One region of the Pseudomonas sp. Pdm06 genome, then DNA from elsewhere that is predicted to be linked to it. Evidence: predicted binding sites of a transcription regulator. Region 1 holds the regulator's gene; the other holds the start of a gene.
The links. Region 1 encodes FliA, which starts transcription of late flagellar genes. Its sites were predicted from a motif close to CTAAAGTTTNNNNNNNNNNNGCCGNTAA; they were not measured.
Positions count from the first base shown of each region.

Region 2: IB266_RS04415 (methyl-accepting chemotaxis protein) is a predicted target of FliA. The motif match lies at 1,719-1,746, and genes of this name have one in related genera.

Region 1 covers NZ_JACVAH010000001.1:81,081-84,833, forward strand. Annotated here, with positions in the region: gene flhF (flagellar biosynthesis protein FlhF) at 1-892, shown strand, start outside; gene fleN (flagellar synthesis regulator FleN) at 1,008-1,838, shown strand; gene fliA (RNA polymerase sigma factor FliA) at 1,835-2,578, shown strand; gene IB266_RS00345 (chemotaxis response regulator CheY) at 2,745-3,116, shown strand; gene IB266_RS00350 (protein phosphatase CheZ) at 3,135-3,753, shown strand, end outside.
Region 2 covers NZ_JACVAH010000002.1:278,071-281,823, forward strand. Annotated here, with positions in the region: gene IB266_RS04415 (methyl-accepting chemotaxis protein) at 159-1,664, opposite strand; gene IB266_RS04420 (MalY/PatB family protein) at 1,845-2,993, shown strand; gene IB266_RS04425 (VOC family protein) at 3,054-3,458, opposite strand; gene IB266_RS04430 (SDR family oxidoreductase) at 3,645-3,753, shown strand, end outside.

The DNA.
Region 1 (3,753 bases):
GATGGAAGTCCAACTCGGCTCCCTGGCCTGGAACCAACTGCAAGGCAGCCGTCCGGCCCAGGCCAACCTGTGGCGTCGCCTGCAACGCATCGGCTTGTCCGGCCCGTTATCCCGGGACCTGCTGGCGCTGATCAATGGTATCGAAGAGCCTCGCCAGGCCTGGCGCATGTTGCTGGCGCACCTGGCGCGGATGATCGCCACGCCGGAAGTCGAGCCGCTAGAGGAGGGCGGGGTGATTGCCATGGTCGGTCCTGCCGGCATGGGCAAGACCACCACCCTGGCCAAGCTCGCCGCCCGCTACGTACTCAAATACGGCGCCCAGAGCATCGCCCTGGTGAGCATGGACAGTTTCCGCATCGGTGCCCAGGAACAACTCAAGACCTTGGGCCGGATCCTCAATGTGTCGGTGACCCATGTGGATCCGGGCCAATCCCTGGCCCAGGCGCTGGAGCCGCTGCTGCGCAAGCGCGTCGTGCTGATCGATACCGCCGGCCTGCAAGCCAGCGATCCGGCCCTGCGCATGCAGCTCGAAAGCCTGGCCGGACGCGGTATCAAGTCAAAAAATTATCTCGTGTTGGCAACCACCAGCCAGAAACAGGTTCTAACCGCCGCATACCACAGCTACAAACGCTGCGGACTGGCTGGCTGCATCCTGACTAAGCTGGACGAAACGGCAAGCCTGGGCGAGGTGTTGAGCCTGGCGATCGGTCATGAACTGCCGGTGGCCTACCTGACCGATGGGCCGCGGATCCCGGATGATTTGCATCTGCCGCGCCGTCATCAACTGGTCAGCCGTGCCGTGAGTGTGCAAATGCAGGAAGAACCCAGCGAAGAAGCCATGGCTGACATGTTCGCTGACATCTACCACAGCCCGACCAAGCAGGTCGGCTGAGGTAATCATGAATATTTTTTGTACCTACATCGATGGTCTGCCATGCATTGTTCCTTATGCGAACGCGCAGCCAGTAATGTGGCCTCCGTCTAAGAAGACAAGGTAAAGAACGAACATGGGCAGCATGCATCCCGTACAGGTGATCGCGGTGACCGGCGGCAAAGGTGGCGTCGGGAAGACTAACGTGTCAGTGAACTTGTCCCTGGCTCTGGCAGAGCTTGGCCGACGGGTCATGCTGCTGGACGCCGACCTGGGCCTGGCGAACGTCGACGTGCTGCTGGGACTTACCCCCAAACGCACCCTGGCGGACGTGATCGAGGGCCGTTGCGAACTGCGCGACGTGCTGTTGCAGGGACCTGGCGGGATTCGCATCGTGCCGGCTGCCTCCGGCACCCAGAGCATGGTTCACCTGACCCCGGCCCAGCACGCGGGCCTGATCCAGGCCTTCAGCGACATCGGCGACAACCTCGATGTGCTGGTGATCGACACCGCGGCCGGCATCGGCGACTCGGTCGTCAGTTTCGTCCGCGCCGCCCAGGAAGTGCTGCTGGTGGTCTGCGACGAACCGACGTCCATCACCGACGCCTACGCCCTGATCAAACTGCTGAACCGCGACTATGGCATGAACCGCTTCCGCGTCCTGGCCAATATGGCCCAGAGCCCGCAGGAAGGGCGCAACCTGTTCGCCAAGTTGACCAAGGTCACCGATCGCTTCCTGGACGTCGCCCTACAATACGTCGGCGCCGTGCCGTACGACGAAAGCGTACGCAAGGCCGTCCAGAAGCAACGCGCCGTTTATGAAGCTTTTCCACGTTCCAAATGCGCGCTGGCGTTCAAGGCGATCGCCCAGAAGGTCGATACCTGGCCACTGCCGGCCAACCCCCGCGGGCATCTGGAATTTTTCGTCGAGCGTCTTGTGCAACAAACAGCAGGGCCCGTGCTATGACAGCCAGCGGTTACAACCATCTCTACAAAAAATCGGCACGGGACGCCCAGTACGAATTGATCGAGCGTTATGCGCCACTGGTCAAGCGTATTGCCTACCACTTGCTGGCGCGGTTGCCGGCCAGTGTCCAGGTCGAGGACTTGATCCAGGCCGGCATGATCGGCCTGCTTGAAGTGTCGAACAAATACGACGCCAGCAAAGGTGCCAGTTTCGAGACCTATGCCGGTATCCGCATTCGCGGGGCGATGCTCGATGAGGTCCGCAAGGGCGATTGGGCGCCGCGTTCGGTGCACCGCAATACCCGCATGGTCAGTGACGCGATTCGGGCAATTGAAGCTAAAACCGGGCGTGACGCTAAAGATCACGAAGTTGCGGCCGAACTCCAGTTGAGTCTCGACGATTATTACGGGATTTTGAACGATACCTTGGGCAGCCGCCTGTTCAGTTTCGACGACCTGTTGCAGGACGGCGAACACGAAGGGCTGCACGAGGATAACGCGAGTGCTCACATGGAGCCGTCGCGTGACCTGGAAGATGAACGTTTCCAGAGTGCGCTGGCGGATGCGATTGCCAATTTGCCGGAGCGTGAGCGGCTGGTCTTGGCGCTGTACTACGACGAAGAGCTGAACCTCAAGGAAATCGGTGAGGTCCTGGGGGTCAGCGAATCGCGGGTCAGCCAGTTACACAGCCAGTGCGCGGCCCGTTTGCGGGGGCGTTTGGGGGAGTGGCGAGCGCGTTGACAGGCAGTGTGGGGACACTGCGACGAGGCTGGCCTGGCAGGTGCTGTGCCAGTCTCCATCCGTTGTGCTCCAGACCGTTGTCGAGTGTTGTGCCGGATTGATTGAAATGGCGCGTCCAGGTGCTGGGCGCGTTTAAGACTGCTTGGAGGTCGAATTGGACAAGAACATGAAAATCCTCATCGTTGATGACTTCTCAACGATGCGGCGGATCATTAAAAACCTGTTGCGTGACCTTGGGTTCACCAACACGGCCGAAGCAGATGACGGGACCACTGCGCTCCCGATGTTGCACAGTGGCAACTTCGATTTTCTGGTCACCGACTGGAACATGCCAGGCATGACCGGTATCGACCTGCTGCGCCAGGTGCGTGCCGACGAAAAACTCAAGCATCTCCCGGTGTTGATGGTCACTGCCGAAGCCAAGCGCGAGCAGATCATCGAAGCGGCCCAGGCCGGTGTGAACGGCTATGTGGTCAAACCCTTCACGGCCCAGGCGTTGAAAGAGAAGATCGAAAAAATCTTCGAACGCATCGGTTAACGGCGCCACGGGGGAGCTATGGACAACGAATCTTCAATGGGCGATTTCGAATCGACCCTGAAAAAACATGCCCGCGAACTGGTCGACAGCCTTGAGAAAGGTCGCTTTGGCGATGCGGTTCAAATGATCCATGAGCTCAACCAGACCCGTGACCGCGGTCTGTATCAGGAAGTGGGCAAGCTCACGCGTGAACTGCACAGTGCGATTGTCAATTTCCAGATCGACCCGCATATGCCGCAGGCCGAGGAAGTCTCACAGATCACCGACGCCACCGAGCGCCTGGGGTATGTGGTCAAGCTGACCGAAGCCGCGGCCAACCGCACCATGGACCTGGTGGAAAGCGCAACGCCGCTGGTCAATGGCCTGAGCGAAGAGGCCCAGGCCTTGAGCACCGACTGGGGCCGGTTCATGCGTCGCGAAGTCGGTGCTGAAGAGTTTCGGGAGCTGGCCCGTCGGGTCGACGGTTTCCTGACGCGCAGCAGCACCGAGAACCGCGCCGTGGCAAGCAACCTCAACGACATTCTGCTGGCCCAGGACTATCAAGACCTGACCGGCCAGGTGATCAAGCGTGTGACCCAGTTGGTCACCGAAGTGGAAAGCAACCTGCTCAAACTGGTGTTGATGGCTAGCCAGGTCG
Region 2 (3,753 bases), on a different contig from region 1:
CTGTCTCGATGGGTCCCATTTGACGTTGGCCAGGTATCGCGGATGTGTCAGCGACGGGCTTGAATGCAACGGTTCGTATCGGCCATGTCCCTGGATACACAGAGATACATTCGTGTTACGCGCTTGCTGCGGGTTCGGTCGAGGGGGCAGCCAGTCGCTTAAAGCGGCTTCCCATGAAACGCCTGCCCCAACACCGCCAACCGTTCTGCCAACGGCGGCAAGCACTGACTGCTGCGGGTCAGGATGCCGATATTGTCGGCGTTGCGCTCAGCCACGGCCTGCACGCTTTGCAGGCGCTGGTTGATGCCCATCGACGCCTTGGATTGTTCCTGGGTGGTGCTGGCGATCAGGTCGTTGAAATGATTGATCACGGCGATGTCTTCGACGACGGCGTGCAACAGTTGCGAAGCCAGTTGGCTGGCGGACACGCAGCGCTCCACCCCATCGCGGCTGTCTTGCATCGCGACGGCGGCCTGGCGGCTGCCTTGCTGCAGCTTGGTGATGATCTGCTGGATCTCGGTGGTGGATGTCGAGGTCTTTTGTGACAGGGTGCGGACCTCGTCGGCCACCACCGCGAACCCGCGGCCCTGCTCGCCAGCCCGGGCCGCCTCGATGGCGGCGTTGAGGGCCAGCAGGTTGGTCTGCTCGGCAATGCCGTTGATCACATCCAGCACCTGGCCGATCTGCTGTGCCTGGTCGGCCAGGACCTGTACGGTTTCGTTGGTCAGGTTGATGCGCCCTGCCAGCTCGACGATCTCTTCCCGGGTCTGGTCAACCGTGCTGCGTCCGCGGTTGACCTGCTCGTTGGCCTGGCCGGCGCGCTGTAGGGTCTGGTCGACATGGCCGGCGATGTTTTCCATGGCCTCGACCAGATGGCTGATCGCACCACTCATCTGTGCCACTTCGTCGAGTTGGTGACGGGCACCGGTTTCCAGGGTCTGGCCAACCTGGGACAGGTCCTGGCCCAGGTCTGAGAGGTTGCGGGTGTCGCGCACCACGCCGTCCACCAGTTGGGTGACCTGCTGGAGGAAATGATCGAAACGCTCGCTCGAAGAGACCTTGACGCCGTCGCTGCGCTGCCTGTCGGCGCCGTGGCTCAACTGCGCGGCTGCCGCCAGTACCTTGTCGAGCACCTCCTGGTTTTCCGTGGCGTCGGCCAGGCTCTGGTTCGCCAGGTAAATCAGGATCACGCTTTCCACCACCACGTAGAACGCGTGGAGGAAGATCATCGACCAGCCACCGTGGGTGTCCATGACGAATACCGGATAACCCTGGTGTTGAAGCCAGTGAAAACCAAGGTGATGAACCGCGATGGTGGCGGCGGCAACGACAATCGGCAGCCAGTCACGGTAGAACGTCAACACGGCCAGCAGCACGAAGATCCCGAAGTGGAATTCGATCACGCCTTGGGTCTGGTTGATGTGCAAGGCCGCCATGACCATCAGCGCCACCGCGATGACGCAGCGCATGGCCCGGGTGCCGGCCAGGACGCGATAAAGCGCGGTGCTCGCCACGCAGGTGGTCGCCCCCACCAGCAGCGCCTGGGTGAACGTCGAGTGCAGGAATGCCAGGCTCAGGGAATACAGCAACGTGAGCCAGAGTAGCCCCAGCATGATGCGGTCGGCTTTACGGTGGTGATCGTTAAAGCGCACGGGCGATGTCATGGGGGTCGTCCTTTTCAAAGACTTGGAGGTCCGTTACCGAGTGCCGCTAACGGCTTAGCGGCGTTTCGAGAGGGAACTTTAACTGATTATCATCAATTGGTGGCACTGCGCCATCAAGCTTTTCTCAGCGGTCTTTGCTTTATGATGTGCGCCATCTCATGACTGACTGATGGAACCCCCATGACTTTCGATTTCGACACCGTATTGGAGCGCCACGGCACCGGCAGTACCAAATGGAGCCGCTACCCGGCCGATGTGCTGCCAATGTGGGTGGCCGACATGGACTTCCCCGCCCCGCCGGTGGTCATCGACGCGCTGCACAAGCGCCTCGAGCATCCGATGCTGGGCTACAGCGTCGCCCAGGACAATCTGCGCGCGGCCATCGTCGCTGACCTGTGGAGCAAGTACGCCTGGCGCGTCGAGCCTCAGCAGATCGTGTTCCTGCCTGGCGTCGAACCGGGTTTCAACATGGCGCTGCATGCCCTGGTGGCCCCCCAACAGAATGTCGTGGTGCAGGTGCCCAACTACCCTCCGCTGCGCCACGCCCCCGGTCACTGGCAGCTGAACAAAGTGGAATTGCCGTTCACCCCGGTCAAGGGTGAATTCCATACGCCGTTGGCCGCGTTGCGCGAAGCGTTGCAGGGCGGCGGCGCCCTGTTGCTGAGCAATCCCCACAACCCGCTGGGCAAGGTGTTTGGCCGCGAAGAACTCAAGGCCGTGGCGGACATTTGCCTGGCGCAGGACGCTTGGATCATCTCCGACGAAATCCATGCAGAACTGTGCTTCGACGGCCGCGTGCACATTCCCACCGCCTCCCTCAGCCCGGAGATTGCCGAGCGCACCATCACCTTGATGTCCGCCAGCAAGGCCTACAACATCGCCGGGCTGAAAACATCGTTCGCCATTATCCAGAACGCCAAGCTGCGCGAGCGGGTCAACAACGCGCGGGCCGGCATGGTCGACAGCGTCAATGCCTTCGGCCTGGAAGCGACCCGTGCGGCCTACAGCGAAGCCGGCCCATGGCTGGAGGCCTTGAAAGCCTATCTGCAAGCCAACCGCGATTACCTGGTCGAAGCGGTGAGCACCCGTCTGCCGGGCATCACCATGACCGTGCCCCAGGGTACTTACCTGGCCTGGCTGGATTGCTCCGGGCTGGGGCTGGATGACCCACAAGGATTTTTCTTGAAAGAAGCCAAGGTCGGGCTGAGTGCCGGGCTGGATTTTGCTGACGATGCCGGGCAGTTCGTGCGCCTGAACTTCGGCTGCCCGCGGGCATTGCTGGAGGAAGGCCTCGCACGGATGGAGCGCAGCCTGAAAGCCAGGGGCTGATTCAACTGCCAATGTCCCTTGTGGTGAGGGAGCAAGCTCCTTGCCACAAGGGTTTGAGCTTTATTCATGCATATCCGGCGCATAGACAAAGCACAGCTTGTTCCCCTCCGGGTCGCGGCAATACGCACCGAAATAGCCTTCGCAATACTGCGGCCGCGGACCCGGTGGACCTTCGTCGGTACCGCCCATGGCCATCGCCTGCTCCCAGGCAGCGCGGACGGTTTGCGGGGAATCGGCGGCGAAGCTCACTTGCATGCCATTGCCCCAGGTCGCGGGCAGGCCATTGAAAGGCAACTGGACAAAAACCTGCGGCCAATACTTGCCGGGCTGACGCCAGCCTTCTCCCGGCGGGCCCGAATCGTTTTCGCCCTCGATGCGTTCCAGCCCCAGGCAACCGAGGACGGCATCATAAAAAGCGACCATTGTCGGCAGGTCGCGCGCGCCGATCTGTATGTGGCTGAACATTGCCCTGCTCCTTAACGACACCGGTACTGACATTGGAGAATACAGGCTCGTCCAATGTTCGCCACAGCCCACCCTTCACCGACGAAACGACCACTGTCACGCTCATCGACTGGCCGGACAATCCGACCGAACTCTGCCCGAAAACCCAAAGTCCACCCTCCATCGCAACCCACCTGGAGAACGACGATGGTCGATTACCCTTTCCCGCCTTTCCCGAAACAAAGCCAGCCGGTGCCCGGCACCCAGCGCAAAATGGACCCTTACCCGGACTGCGGCGAACAGAGCTACACCGGCT